Regions from separate parts of the Desulfonatronum thiosulfatophilum genome, predicted to be linked through region 4. Evidence: predicted binding sites of a transcription regulator. Region 4 holds the regulator's gene; each other region holds the start of a gene.
What was found. The regulator sigma-54, encoded in region 4, starts transcription at its own class of promoters, with help from an activator protein. The targets are predictions, from matches to a motif close to CTGGCACGGNNNNTGCTT.

Region 1 (3,713 bases), on a different contig from region 4:
TCATACTTATTGATGATCACCGAGGCGGGAATACGAAAATGGGTGCACAATTCAGCCACCCGCGCCAAGTCGTGTCTTCCTGAAGGTGTGGGTTCGGTGACGATGACCGCCAATCCTGCCCCGGAGAGCGAACTGATGACCGGACAGCCGATGCCGGGTGCGCCGTCGCACAACACCAGAGGGATTCCCTGGGACTCGGCCCGCTGGCGGGCCTCCTTCTTCAAGATGGCGACAAGGCGTCCGGAGTTTTCCTGTCCGGGAAAAAGCCGTGCATGGACCATGGGACCAAAACGCATGGAGGACACATACCACTGCCCGCAGTATCTTTCAGTGAATGCCACGGCCTTGGCAGGACAGAAATGCACGCAGACCTTGCAGCCTTCGCAGCGCAGGGGGTCGATCTGAAAATCCTCCGTGCCCCCTTTCCGCACGGCGTCAAACTGACACAGACTCGCACACAGACCGCACCCCGTGCACAGCAAAGGATCAATGTATGCCTCGTACCCGGAACGAAACGCATGTTCCTCCTCAAGCCGGGGAGCCAGGAGCAGATGCAGATCCGGGGCGTCCACGTCCAGGTCGCAAAGCATCACGTTGTCCGCCACGTGGGCAAATGCCGCGGTGATGCTGGTTTTGCCCGTGCCGCCCTTGCCGCTGATAACGACAATCTCACGCATGACCGGCCTTCCTTAAACCAGAAATTGCCGCAAACAGTTTCTCCGCAAGCTCGATAAAAATCTTGCGCAGTTCCGGAATCTCCCGGCTGATCACTTTGCCTTGGGAATAGGCCTGGGCAGCAGCACGAGAATAGGGAATCTCAGCCCAAACAGGCAGGCCGTGATCCAGGCAATATCTTTTCACCTGTCCATCCCCGATGCCCGCCCTGTTGATCACGGCCCCAAGCTGTTTGCCCAGCGGCGTGAACGCCTCCACGGCCAGCTTGAAGTCATGCAGCCCAAAGGGAGTCGGTTCGGTGACCAGGACGATGCAGTCCGCGTCCATGACCGCGTTCACCGCCGGACAGCTCACGCCGGGAGGAGCATCAATCAAGACATCTCCTGCATCCCCTTCCGACATGAGTCGCTGCTTCACCTGCCGCATCAAGGGAGGACTCATGGCCTCTCCCACCCGCAGGCGGCCCATTAAAAAACGGGCGTTTCCAGCTCGCCCCTCCAGAATTGTCCCCAGTTCCCGGCCGCCGGGTCTGAGCGCCCCTTCAGGACAAAGCGCCAGACAGCCGCCGCAGCCGTGACACATCTCCGGAAACACCAGCAGTTTCTTGCCAATTACGGAGAGCGCCTTGTACTGGCAAAATGCCGCGCATTCCCCGCAAAGAGTGCACAGGGCTGGATCCAACTCTGGAACTTCCAGCAGGCCCTTACTCTCGCCGGTGATCACTGGATTCAGAAAAAGATGCAGGTTCGGCTCTTCCACGTCCAGATCTACCACTGTAAGCGGGTGATCCCAGATTTCGGCCAAGGAAGCGGTTACCGTGGTTTTCCCCGTGCCGCCCTTGCCGCTGGCAATGGCGTAAATCACCGTGCTCCTCCAGCCCCTTGCCGCTTTCCTCCCGTGTTTCCGTGGCCTCTGGAATTGGGAGCGTCGGCCACCTTCAATTCTCCTCGCCGATACTTGTCCAGGGCCTGGGCCACGGTTACCCCCTCAACATTCTGGATTATCCGAATTCCCGCGGCGGAAAGAGCTTGGAAGGCCTTCGGCCCGACAAAACCGCTTATCACCAGATCCGCACCGGCTTGAGCCACGTTTTCAGCGGCCTGAATGCCCGCCCCCTGGGCCAGGGTCTGAGAGCCGCCGTTGTCAATGTACCTGGCTTCATTCTTGGTCAGGTCCATTATCACAAACCCGGCAGCCCGCCCGAAACGAGGATCAACCATATCTTCCAGGAGAGGGCCTTCACTGGTCACGGCAACAACTTCACTCTTCATTTCAGCACCTTCTTTATGGTTGTATTCTGATCCGTATCTCTTCTGTTTGCCGCGGCATCCAGCGCATCCGGGCATCTTCACCGACTGGATGCGGCCGGAAAACCATGCGTTGAGCACTTCGTCCACGGCTCCTCCAATCCAGGGTTCCACCCGGATCCCCTTTTTGCGGAGCGTTTCCAGGTCGCCGCAGGTGAGTCCGCCGCAGAGCAACACATCCGTCCCCCACATCGCCAGCATGTCAATGAAACCGATCAGGCCGACCTCGCGCACGGGTGTCGGCAAGACGATGACAAGCTTTTCCCCCACCTGCACGTCCGATTCCTCTCCTGGCCTGGATTGATCAACCCTGACTTTGGTCGCGGGGTAGAAGCACAACTTTGTGGCGGTTTCCAACAATGTCGCCACACGATCTCCGTAACATGCCAGGCATAGACGCATGGGATTTCCTTCGAAAGATGGCTCAACGAGACCTGCTGGGTCACATTCAATGAATGGCAGAAAACATGCCAAACAATTTAATTCTATAGTTACGACATGTTAAAAAATTTCACAGCAGAGCAAATCAGAAGTCGGGCGCAAAACAAGCCCAGTTCGTGCACCGATGGACGTCACCAGGAGCAGGCCGTTGTGGAAGGTCGGCTTACCGGCATATGGAGATGTGGGAGTAGGGAAGAAGTACGCGGTGCTGATCTATCAGGATCATAAAGAGGTGAACGTTGTGCCGAAGATAAGCTGCTTAGGCGCGGTCATATTGCAGAGGAGTTCATCTTGCGGGATTTATCTTTCTATGCGGCCTGCGAGGCGTTCAGCAGTCGACGCAGGGTATCCTTGGAAACCATCAATTCACGGCAGGCGGCCATGACGCGTCCGTTGTTGCGGGCCAGGGCAGCAGCAGCAGCCTGACGTTTGATCTCGTCCATGGTCCCTCGAAAGGTCGGCGAAGGGCTGGGTGCCTCGAAAGGGCACAATCCCTCGGGCAAATGCTCCTGCATAATGAACCCGCCGGGGCAGAGGATAAAGGCATATTCGATGATGTTCTCCAATTCCCGGACGTTGCCGGGAAACGCATGCCGCATCAAAAACTGAAGCACCTCCGGGGCAAGTCCCTGGATGTCCTTGCCGCTCAGGACATTTTGTCGCTTGATGAAATGCTGGGCCAGAAGCAGAATGTCCTCAGGCCTGCGGCGTAATGGAGGCAGAACCAGGCGGACCACGTTAAGTCGATAATAAAGATCGCTGCGAAAGGTTTGCCTGGAGACCATCTCCTCCAGATTGCGGTTTGTGGCGGCAATGACCCGGACGTTTACCGCAACGCCGCGAACCGACCCCAAAGGTTCAACCACTTTCTCCTGCAGAACGCGCAGGATTTTGACCTGCAAAGCCAGCGGCATGTCGCCGATCTCATCAAGGAACAAGGTGCCGCCGTCGGCCATTTGGAAGCGTCCGGGCTTGTCCTTTTTGGCATCAGTGAACGCCCCGGCCTTGTGACCGAAAAGTTCGCTCTCCAGCAGATTTTCCGGCAAGGCGCCGCAGTTCACGGCAACGAAGGGCTTGGTGCTGCGTCCGCTCAAATTGTGAATCGCACGGGCCACAAGCTCCTTTCCGGTACCCGACTCGCCAAGGATAAGAACCGCAGAGCCACTGGCCGCGATCTGCGGGAGAATACCGAGAATCCGCTGGAACTCTGGACTCTTGCTGAGAATGTCTTCGATCCTGTACAGTCCGTCGAGTTTTTTCTGAATCAGGCGCAATGCCGAAAGATCACGA
Region 2 (3,713 bases), on a different contig from region 4:
GGCCAGGACAATGGGCATGGCCGAGGCCGCCAGCCCCAGGATACCGAGGATCAAGATCAGAATGTTCATTGTCGTCCTGGTGGTATTAACTCGACGCCATGATTCCTGTCGTCAATTGTCGAAGATTCTCTCATGGAATGTTGCCACCCGATTCACTTCAGCTGACATGCGTCGTGGCTCAGCCGAGTTGTCAGGATGTTACGGATGATTTTCGTAACTGCTATTAACTCCGGGCAATTGAACCACACGAAAAGCACATGGCCGCAACCTGCCGGCATCACGACCAAAGACCTCGTTCGCGATGCATTCCATTCCGGCATACCGGCACGGGCCAGCGTGTGAACGCTATCCAGGCAGCACGCCCCCGATGGTTTGTTACCAGACCTTTAATGTGCAATTACCGAATTGGCCGTCTGCCTTTGGCCAATTTTTTTTGCCGGAACTCCCCCCCAGATTTCCCCGGGACCGATTCGGCTTCCCTTTGTGACCACCGCGCCCGGCGCGACTATGGCTCGGTCTTGAACACGTACATCCGGCAAGATCACGGAAGTTCCGCCGATTGTGACCTCGTCCCCGATAATGATCCGCCCCAGATCCACTTCGTTGCCGACGACCGTGTGCGCTGTAAGGATGCAATCTTCTCCGAGCATGGAATAGTTGCCGATTTGCACCAATGTCGGCTCCAAAATTTTCCCTCCGACCATAACGGATTTTCCAATTTTGGCTCCAATCATGGAATAGGCCGTGCCGCGCATGTTCACGGGCACGAGGTTGGCATTGATCAGTGGCCAGAGATGATTCACGTAAAGAAAACCGAGCAGTTTCCAGACCACCGATCGACTGTCGGTTCCAAGGGCAAAGGCACCTTCCTCAAGAGGCCAGAGTGCGCGAAGAAGATAGAGTATGCCAATGGTTGAAAAGACAAAAACAAACCCAAAAATCGTGATCAGGAACACTGCCTGGAATCCATGAGGGAGCAGCACGGGGCCATGGATCAGCCAAGCGGCTCCAAACCCCAGCCCTAAACATATAGTGCTGCAACAGGTACTCAGCAGGATATCCGAAAACGTTATTTTCATGACCTTCTCCAGCGGTTCATGAAAAAACTTCTGTTAGTTGCTCCGAAGACAATCTGGATAAGCGGCCCCAGGTATTCCACAGTTGAAAGCCGCCTTGCGTCGCAAGGCGGCTTTCAACTTGGCAATGGTCCGCCATCAAGAATTAGCCTTCGCGCCGACGAATTCTGGCAACTCCGGCGAGGCCCAGCAGGCCGAGGCCCAGCAGGAGGATCGTTCCGGGCTCAGGAATTACGTAGTAAGTCGCGCTTCCGGATTCAATCGAAAAGTTCCAGCCATAAAGAGGATTCATCGAGATATTGCTGGCTTCAAGACGCAAATCAAATCCACGGTCTCTTCCAATATCTGCCAGAAGTGCATCGTAATTGCTCAAGTGAAGTCCGACCTGAAGAAGTTCCGCCCACAGGCCGCCGACAACATCAAGATAGCCGAGTGTTTCAGCGCGTGCGTCAGCGGGATTTAAGTTCGCTCGAAAAAGATCAGTCTGATCGGCAATCGGATTGCCAGTGGTAGCGGTTTCTTCGACCCATAAGGCGCCGGGCTGGAAAATCGCGGACAAAAGAAGAGTTGAACCAGTCGGCATGTCTTGAGCAAATGTGTCATAGGCTCCGAGACCGCCAGGGTTTGGTCCAGACATCATAGCGGGAATATAAGCATTCGTGTCACTCCACCATAATTCCAGATAACTTGTGCCCATATTGCTGGCGCCAAAATAGCTGACATTATCTGCGCTCTGAGTACCTAGCAAATTTCCAAAACGCAGGGCGAGATACCCATCTCCATTAGTTGAATAAAGTGGGTCATCCCAGGGTCCGGCTACAATATTCTGATTCGGTCCAGAAAACAGATGAGGTCGAATCTCACCAACTTGAGCAACTCCCCACAAGTAAGGCTGCTCATGATCTGACAAATAGCTCACACCTTGTGAGGTAACAGCTTTATGCCAGTAATTTAAATTCAAGTTGATCGCCTGAGCCTTGCCGACCATGACCATTCCACTCAATAACACTGCCGCCAAAAAAACCGTGAGCAATCGTTTCATGACTCCAACTCCTTTCAAAATTTTTAAGAAATTTGACCCCGCCTTATCCTATGGCGAGAGATAAGCAAGGGTTGTGCCACGATATAAATACTTAAAAATAATAATATATTTTTTATTTTCTTTGAAAGAAGCATTTGAACTGTAAAGACTCCCGACATCGTACTTTTCCAGAAGACTTAAAAGTGAAAGCCCCAGGCCACCATCAAAGCCCCGAGGGGACCAGTACTTAAGGTTTTCATGTAAAGGCGGAACCTAATGGGAGATCCTGAGCTTCAATATGCAACTCGAGGTATTCAAACTACGCATTTGAAAGGCTTGAAATCATGATCATTTCATGAACGCCCTCAAGCGCCACGCTGAAGGACTCATTTATTCTTTTTAAATGAAGAAGGTAATTATTCAGCACTCTTGATTGCATGGCATGAAGTGGTCCGGCTTGTCTCGATTTTTTGGCATCGCCTGTCTGACTGAGTCAGGATCCGTTCATCGAACCATTGCTGGGCGCTTAAAGCGCCAAACGCTGTTTATTCACGCAATGGTTCGAATGCTACGAAGCCGACGAAGGAGTTGTGAGGCCGAAAAATCGAGACAAGCCGGACCGCTGGCAAGTAGTTGCTGAAGAAGATGCCAAGACGAAGAGCTGTAAAGAATGCCGACAGGTGCGGGTGTAAAATTACCCGACAACACCCTCGGCAGACGGGCATAATTTTTTATCCGGCTTCAACAATACACAAGCGAATTTCTTCGCCAGGGCGACGCGAACAGGCATACATCACGGGCAACCGTTACCAGCACCCTGATCAATGACTGCTCGGTACCGTCTCCACGAATTGAGCATTGACGGTGCATGTTTTAAAATCAGCTCATTATTGGAGCGACAAGATGAATGAACTGGAATTGAGGTTTATGCTTTCCTCAAGTTTTGGTTTTCCGCTATCCAGAAGGAAATGTATTTACCCGTGCCCTAAATCAAACTTGCGGATGCTGATAGGTATTCATTCAGCAAATTTTGATCTCCGACACAAACAAGGCCAGCTAGTCTTGATTTGGCGATTTCGCATCTCTGATTGAAGTCAGGATTGGTTCATCCCGCGGCAATCCCGACGCAGGCATTTGTTGTCTCCAGCACTATGGAAATGGCGAGGGATGTTACGAAGCCGGCGACGGAATTCGAGCTGCCGCAAAACCATGGTAATCAAAATCTCAAGTGAGTAATTGCCTGCGGACATGTCATCCCCATGCGCACAATTCCCGAATCACAAGCCGCGGCGTTCGCAGCGTTGCGGCCAGACGCAGCATTCGCTTGAATGGATGCCGCTTTTGAGCAGTCCGTTTAAGGTTGCGGTTTTCCATGGAAGCGCCTTTTTTATTGATCACTTTCCTGCTTGCCCCTCATTGAGTTTGTAGTTGACTCCGGTTTTGTCACGGATCAGCTCCCGCTGAGTTTTAGCCACGATACCCTTACAGCGCATGACATACTTTGTGTTGTGTTCAGTTACTGCATTTGCAACACTTATGTTGCGTGCAACGCCAAGCCGTGATGCGTTTCTCATCCTTGGCCATCTGGCTTGTCCCTTCCTAACGATATAGAAATA
Region 3 (3,713 bases), on a different contig from region 4:
CGACCTCCTGCTCCAGGTTGCGATGAGTGGCAGCCACGGTGCGGACATTGACCTGTTCCTCCTTGTCCGCTCCCACGGGACGCACTTTGCCGTCCTGGAGGATGCGCAGCAGTTTGGCTTGCAGAAATAGAGGCATTTCGGATATCTCGTCCAAAAACAGAGTGCCGCCTTCTGCTTCGATGAACAGTCCCCGCCGGGCCTTGCCCGCACCTGTGAAAGCTCCGGCTTTGTGGCCGAAAAACTCGCTTTCCAGCAACTGTTCCGGGATGCCGGCGCAGTTCACGGCTTGAAACGCTCCTTTACGCCGCGGACTTGCCGCATGCACCGCCCTGGCCACCAATTCCTTGCCTGTTCCCGACTCCCCCAGGATCAGCACAGGTCCATCGGCTTGAGAAACGCGTCTGATCTGTTCGAACAGGCCGCGCATGGCCGAGCTTTGACCAACCATGCCGTGGAAAGCGTCCTGGCTCAGATAATCCCGAACGACTTGGACCTCCTGGCGCAACGCCCTGTTTCTCAATACACGAACCACCGTCAAGGTGAAGTGATCGAGATCCAGCGGCTTGGTCAAGAAATCCTCAGCCCCGGCCTTGAGCGCCTCCACGGCCTTGGAAATACTTCCGAAGGCCGTGATCAAAAGAAAATCAGGAGCATTTTTTATCTCCTTGCTTTTGACCTGTCGCAACAGTTCCAGACCATCAATCCCCGGCAATCGCATGTCGCTGACCACCAACTCCGGTTGCCATTCCTGGATCACGGAAAGGGCCTTTTCGGCACTGTCCACCCATCGGGGCGCCAGTTCGTGGTCTTGCAGTTCCTGGCTCAGTAACTGTCCGAAAGACCGATCGTCTTCGACGACCAGGACCTTGCTGCCGCTGAAGTGCTGTCCTGTTTGGCGTGATGTCATGCTCATCTCTCTCCTAACCACGGATCGTGGGTTCGTGGTCAACGGACAGCCAAATTCGAAAGAACGCTCCGCCCAACCGGCTCTTTCCGAACTCGATGCTCCCGCCGTGGTCCCGGAGAATACCATGGACCACGGCCAAACCCAGACCGGTACCATGGCCTACGCTTTTAGTCGTAAAAAACGGTTCGAACAGCTTGGTTTCTATCTCCAAGGGAATACCGGGACCGTCGTCATCCACCTGCATCCACGCCTGGTTTTCTTTTTTGCCACAAGAAACGACAGCTCGCCCTCCGGAGGCAGACTGGACTGCGTTGCGGATCAAGTTGACCAAAACCTGCTCCATGCGAACGCTGTCCAGGTTGATCTGAAGCGCCTCGTTTGCATTGCCCAAGGGGAAAACCGTCTCCAGGCAAGTCCGATGGTTTTCGGCATCTTCGCTTACAGCGGACACGGCGGAGCGGATCAATTGCGTCAAGCAGGTCGGCTTTTTGCGCAATGCGTTGCAACGGCTGAAATCCAACAGTTGGCGGATGATGTGTTCCATCCGATCCACTTCTCGACGAATGTCGCGTAGCGTCTCCACGATTTCCGCGTCCAGGGCGGACTTGCGAAGGACGCGTTGTGCTTTGCCGCTGACGACGCTCAAGGGCGTGCCCAGTTCATGAGCCACGCCTGCGGCCAATTCTCCGATCGCTGCCAGTTTTTCGGTTTGACGCAACTGGGCCTGCAACTGCATCTGTCGGATACGACGTTCTCGGAGTTCGGCTTTGGCCTCCTCAATGGTATCCAGCATCCGATTGAATTGTCGACCGATATTCACGATTTCCTTCGGGCCGTGCGGTTGAAGTCGATGGTTTTGATCGCCTTCAGCCACCCTGGACATGCTGTTTTCCAGGCTGGAGAGGTATTGGCCCAGAGCGCGGTGATGTCCGAAGAGGACGAGCCCGGACATGAACAACAATCCCAATCCCAAACCTAATGCGACGCGAGCACGAACAGCCCGAACGTCCTCCTGAATGTCGCTTTTTCGACGAGTCAATTGAAGCAGGCCGTTGATTCGCCCCCCAGAGTCGGTCAGTGGCACGAAGTACGAGAAAACCTCTCGTCCTGCCACGTTGCCGTACTCCCCGCGCTGCTTGCCATCTGCGGCCAGCTCGGTCAGCCGTTCTTGCTCCGGAGTTGGTTCGCTTCGTCCGGCTGAGGCGATCCGGCGGCCCTGACGATCATAAACATATGCACTGTAAACTCTGCCGATGGAAAAGGCGGACTCCACCGCCCGCAGTACGCTACCTTGGCGTTTCAGCTCCATGGAATGACTGAGCGGCAACTGAATCGCCCTGGCCACCAATTCCAGATCTTTTTGCATACGGTGCTCTATGTTCCGCTCCACGAGCTGCAGGAGCAGGTATCCAGTCAGTCCCATCGCCATGGCCAAAGGCAGGATAACGGAGATGACAAGAGCTGAACGCAGACTGAAGTAATCGGATAATGTCGGAATACGATGGAGCAATGTTCCTCCTTATGGTGCAGGAATGGATTTACACATGTGACTTTTTTATACATGCCAAGAGAGCACATCTCAAGGCTATTTTTTTGAACGATTCATTGCGTTCTACTTATTTACTTTTGATTTCAATGAATTGCTAAAACATTGAACTCTGGCACAGTGCGTGCTTTTGAGATGGGTGATGCCGTTTGATGATCTTGCGGTTAAAATTTTCTCGGAGGTATTTGAAGATGAAGAAGGCGTTTTTATTGTTAACAGGACCAATTTTCGCAAGTTTTCTCGTGTTGGCCTTGAGCCTTGGCGTGCACGCCCAGACCGGCCACGCCGAGGGACAGCCGCCGATGCAGCAGCCAGGAACGGCGACGCAGATCAGCGATGCTGAGCTTGAAAAAGTAGCGACAGCTTACTTGGATATTCATGAGATCCGCATGGAATTGCAAGAATCACTGGCCGGGGAGACCGATCCAAATTCCGCCCAGCGGATGCAGGAAGAAGCGGGAGCGGCCATGGTTCTGGCCGTTCAGAACAGTGGGTTGAATCTTGAAACGTATAATCATGTCATGCAGGAAGTGCAGGTGAACACCGAACTGCGGGAAATGCTGACGGCGAAGCTGGATAAATTGCAATAGGACGGCGCGAAAACTGATGGAGGGTATATTATGTTCGGCAAAATGACCGTTCCTTTGCTGGTACTGGCAGCATGCATGTTTTTGGGGGCGGCCTGCGGTCCGGATCAGGAGGAGTACGAATTGCCGGTCAGGCCTGGAGAAAGGCCTTCTGGTTACGAACAGCCAACTAGTGAGGATCGGCAGTGGATGCAGCCTGAAGCCCCTACGGAAGAGCCTGGGTCAAATCGGGATTTCCAGACCGATGGGCAAGAGCAGGAACAAGGCGCGCCTTTTGACGCGCGTCCGACCCAATAGCGTCAGGTCCCGGCCTCTTGAACAGGCTTCTAAATCTGGTCTTCCAGGCTGAATGTGATAACGAAGCGTTCGTATTGTAGGTAATCAACCATAAAACAATTTGTTGCAACAATGTACGAACGTTGTCCTGGCGCGTGGGGAACATGCAAGGGGCTGCCGATATATCGGCAGACCCTTGCGCGCCTTTGGGTTGAACGTCCCTCGCAAACTTCCGAAACCCTCACCAGCAGCACGATACTTATGTTGAAAAAGCTGGTTAATCTGATGCGGAACGAATTTCCGGACTCGTCCGCAAACGCGCGCAGCAAGTTCGGCTTGTATTCCTTGATGGACTCCATGGCCGCACAATGTCCTTGGCAAGGTTCCTCCTTTTCCG
Region 4 (3,713 bases):
ACGGGCAGCAAATCACGACATGGCCGCTGCATGAGCGAGCCCGTCTGGGGCTGAGTTATCTGCCCCAGGAAAGCTCGGTTTTCAAAAAGTTGACTGTCCTGCAAAACCTGCAGATTATTTTTGAATACACTGATTTATCCCGTTCCATTCAGCACAAAAAAGCGGAAGCCTTGATGGAAGAGTTGGGGATTTCCAAGCTGGCAGATCAGAAGGCCATGTATTTGTCCGGTGGTGAACGTCGAAGGCTGGAGATCGCCCGCGCCCTGATTCGCAATCCAAAATTCATGTTGTTGGATGAACCATTTGCGGGTATTGATCCACTTGCGGTGGATGATATTCAGGTCATCATTACTTCGCTCAGAGAACGGGGCATCGGGGTGTTGATTTCAGATCACAATGTCCGCGAGACATTGAAAATTTGCACCAGAGCCTCCATTGTTTTCGAAGGGAAAGCCATTTTTGAAGGCTCTCCGGAGGAAATCGTGGCGGATTCAAGTGCTCGAAAAGTATATCTTGGTGAGGATTTTTGTCTATGATCACGCATTCCGCCTTGTGCAAGCAAGGCTTCCCTGCTCAAATGCATTCAACATCGAGGGTAGGGCATGGCTCTTGAACTACGCCAGCAGCTGAAGCTGACGCAACAACTGGTGATGACTCCCCAGTTGCAACAAGCCATCAAGTTGCTTCAGCTTTCCCGAATGGAGCTGGTTGAAAGCATTCAACAGGAATTACTTGAAAATCCGGTTTTGGAGATCGTCCCGGAAAGCCTCGATGAGGCCGTCATGGAGGTGGAGAAAAAAGATCCTGCCGACGAGCGTTTTCAATCCGTCAATGTTGAAGAGCCGCGTCAACTGCATGACCCGGAATGGCAGGACTATCTTGGGGAATTTTCCAGCGTCAGCCGGCAGATGCAAGGCAGGGACTGGGAAGTGCCTGAAGAAGGAATGAGTTTTGAGGCCCGGCTGGCGGGCAAGTCGACCTTGACCGGTCATCTTTCCTGGCAGTTGCGGCTTTCGTCATTGCCGCAAAAAGATCTTGCCATCAGCAACGTGATCCTTGGCAATCTTGATTCGGTGGGGTACCTGTGCGAGCCCCTCGAGGAGATTGCGCTCATGGCGGAGTGCAGCGTCGAGGAGGCTGAAAGGGTGCTCCGGATCATGCAACGGCTGGATCCTATCGGAGTATGCGCCAGAAACCTGCAGGAATGCCTGATGGTTCAGATGGAGGAATTGGGGCTGGATGATCCGGTGCTGGTTTCTTTCGTCAAGGATCACATGGAGGAACTGGAAAAGCGCCGCTACAAGCCTCTGGCCAAGAAGTTCAAGCTCACCATGGATGAGATCAGGGAGTACCTGGAGTGCATTCAACGGCTTGATCCCATGCCCGGGAAGAGCTTCAACACCGATGATCCGCAGTTTACCAGCCCGGATGTGTATGTGCATCAACAAGGCGAGGATTTCATCGTTGTCCTGAACGAGGACGAAATTCCGGGACTGATGATCAATGAGGCCTATGCCAAAGACATGGCCATTCATGGGAAGGGGGCAAAAGAGTACATTCAGGAGAAAGTGCGTTCCGCTCACTGGCTGATGAAAAGTCTGTACCAGCGTCAGCGGACCCTGTACAAGGTCGCGGAAAGCATTGTCCGGTTTCAGCTGGAATTTTTTCGTCACGGCGTGACCCACTTGAAACCGATGATTCTGAAGGACGTGGCTTTGGACATCAGCATGCATGAATCCACTGTGAGCCGGATCACAACGAACAAGTACATGAACACGCCGCACGGCATTTTTGAACTGAAATTTTTCTTTAACAGCGCCTTGGGAATGGATGACGGCAGTGAGGCCGGCTCGGAAAGCGTCAAGGCGGAAATCAAGAAATTGATATCCGAGGAGGACCCTAAACGACCGCTGAGCGACGAGTTGATCTCCCAGTTGTTGAAAAAATCCCTGGGGGTGAATATTGCCCGCCGAACCGTGGCCAAGTATCGTATGGCGTTGAACATTGACTCATCATCCAAGCGGAAATCGATATTTTAACCGGAGATGCCAGGAGTGAAAATCTGATTGCCGTGCAAGCCGAACCACGACAGGCCGCTGGCGCTTTCCCTCCGTCGGCAACACATGTTGCATGTCCGGCGCGGATGGCTTGGCGGATCAGAAATGCACCTTGTCCGAAACAATCAACCTTGAACCCTTTCTCTGGAGGTGTCTGCATGGAAATCACATTCACGTTTAAGAATTTTGAGCCGTCGAATCACCTCAAAGGGTATGCCCGTGAACGTTTTGACAAAATCAACCGCTACCTGCGGCCGGACGATGACGGCGAGATCGCGGTGAATCTCTCCGTGGAAAAATACCGCCACATGGCCGAGGTCATATTGACGGGCAAGGACATGCATTTTTCCGCGACCAGCGAGAGTGAGGACATGTATTCCACCATCGATCTGGTTCTGGACAAGCTCGAGGCCCAGGTCCGCAAGATCAAGGAGAAAAGCAAGGACCACCGTCGCGGCCAGAAAGGGCAATCCGCAAGGGTTGATGTGATCTCCTTCACCCAGGACGAAACCGGAAAGCGTGAACAGACCATTACGGAAACGGACAATTTTGAACCCAAGCCCATGTCCGTGGACGAAGCGGCCATGCAGCTTGAAGCTCTGGGCAACGAATTCCTGGTGTTCTTCAATGCGGATATTGAGCGCGTGAACGTAATTTATCGCCGAAAAAGCAGCGATTTCGGCTTGATTGATCCGGGAATATAACCTGATGATCCTCCGGGAATATCTAAGCAAGGACCTGCTACTTCCTGAACTGCAGGCCCGGAACAAGACTGAGGTTCTGGCGGAGCTGGTCTCCGCCCTGGCCCTGAAGTGGCCGAGCTTCGACGCCGAGACTGCGTTCCGGGTCCTGCGGGACAGGGAGAGTCTGGGCAGTACCGGAATAGGCGACGGGATCGCCATACCCCACGGCAAATTGGAGGGGCTTGAGCAGATTGTGCTCGTGGTCGGCCGCAGTTCCGCGGGGGTTGATTTCGAGGCCCTGGATTACAAACCGTGTCATATTTTTTTCATGGTTCTGGCCCCGGAACATGTAGCCGGAATGCATTTGCGCATACTGGCTTCCATCACTAGACTGCTGAAGAACGAAGAATTTAGGCACGCCTTCCTCACAGCCCAAGACAAGGATCATTTCTGGGATGCACTCAACACTGCCTGAGCAAACTTCTGTGCAGGAGCCGGAACAGCCTGGACAACCTCCCCGCGGCATCCATGATGTCTCGCTGGTGATGATTACAGGCCAATCCGGGGCCGGTAAAAGTACGGTCTTGAACGTCTTTGAGGATCTCGGTTTTTTTTGCGTGGACGGACTGCCGGCTGGACTGGCCGGACAGCTGGTCACGCTGGCCGAGGAAATGAAGCTGGATCGCTACCCCGGCGTGGCCCTGGGGCTGGATGTTCGGCTCCCTGATTTTGCGCTACAGTGGGAAAACTTCGTCCAGGAGATGGATCAGGCCGGGATTAGCCTCAAACTGGTTTTTCTGGAGGCCAGGGACGCGGTGCTCATCCGGCGATACGCCACCACGAGGCGGCCTCATCCCCTGGAAGCGCAGGGCATGGGATTGGACCAGGCCATATTTCAGGAACGGGTCATGCTGGAAGGCTTGCGCAATCATGCCGATCTGGTGGTGGATACTTCGGATTTTTCGATTCACGA

Region 1: a site for sigma-54 is predicted at 2,439-2,456, ahead of BLP93_RS17385 (NifB/NifX family molybdenum-iron cluster-binding protein). Genes of this name have one in related genera too.
Region 2: a site for sigma-54 is predicted at 2,181-2,198, ahead of BLP93_RS14920 (PEP-CTERM sorting domain-containing protein). Genes of this name have one in related genera too.
Region 3: a site for sigma-54 is predicted at 2,566-2,583, ahead of BLP93_RS05510 (DUF4168 domain-containing protein). Genes of this name have one in related genera too.

What each region holds. Positions count from the first base shown of each region.
Region 1 covers NZ_FMXO01000009.1:133,224-136,936, forward strand. Annotated here, with positions in the region: gene BLP93_RS09075 (ATP-binding protein) at 1-677, opposite strand, end outside; gene BLP93_RS09080 (nucleotide-binding protein) at 670-1,539, opposite strand; gene BLP93_RS17385 (NifB/NifX family molybdenum-iron cluster-binding protein) at 1,536-2,351, opposite strand; gene BLP93_RS09090 (sigma-54 interaction domain-containing protein) at 2,732-3,713, opposite strand, start outside.
Region 2 covers NZ_FMXO01000019.1:76,094-79,806, forward strand. Annotated here, with positions in the region: gene BLP93_RS14910 (glycosyltransferase) at 1-69, opposite strand, end outside; gene BLP93_RS14915 (acyltransferase) at 387-1,079, opposite strand; gene BLP93_RS14920 (PEP-CTERM sorting domain-containing protein) at 1,222-2,118, opposite strand.
Region 3 covers NZ_FMXO01000005.1:126,543-130,255, reverse strand. Annotated here, with positions in the region: gene BLP93_RS05520 (sigma-54-dependent transcriptional regulator) at 1-907, opposite strand, end outside; gene BLP93_RS05515 (sensor histidine kinase) at 921-2,417, opposite strand; gene BLP93_RS05510 (DUF4168 domain-containing protein) at 2,645-3,043, shown strand; gene BLP93_RS05505 (hypothetical protein) at 3,074-3,337, shown strand; gene BLP93_RS05500 (hypothetical protein) at 3,367-3,675, opposite strand.
Region 4 covers NZ_FMXO01000014.1:104,255-107,967, reverse strand. Annotated here, with positions in the region: gene lptB (LPS export ABC transporter ATP-binding protein) at 1-536, shown strand, start outside; gene rpoN (RNA polymerase factor sigma-54) at 603-2,039, shown strand; gene hpf (ribosome hibernation-promoting factor, HPF/YfiA family) at 2,216-2,761, shown strand; gene BLP93_RS12495 (PTS sugar transporter subunit IIA) at 2,766-3,215, shown strand; gene rapZ (RNase adapter RapZ) at 3,196-3,713, shown strand, end outside.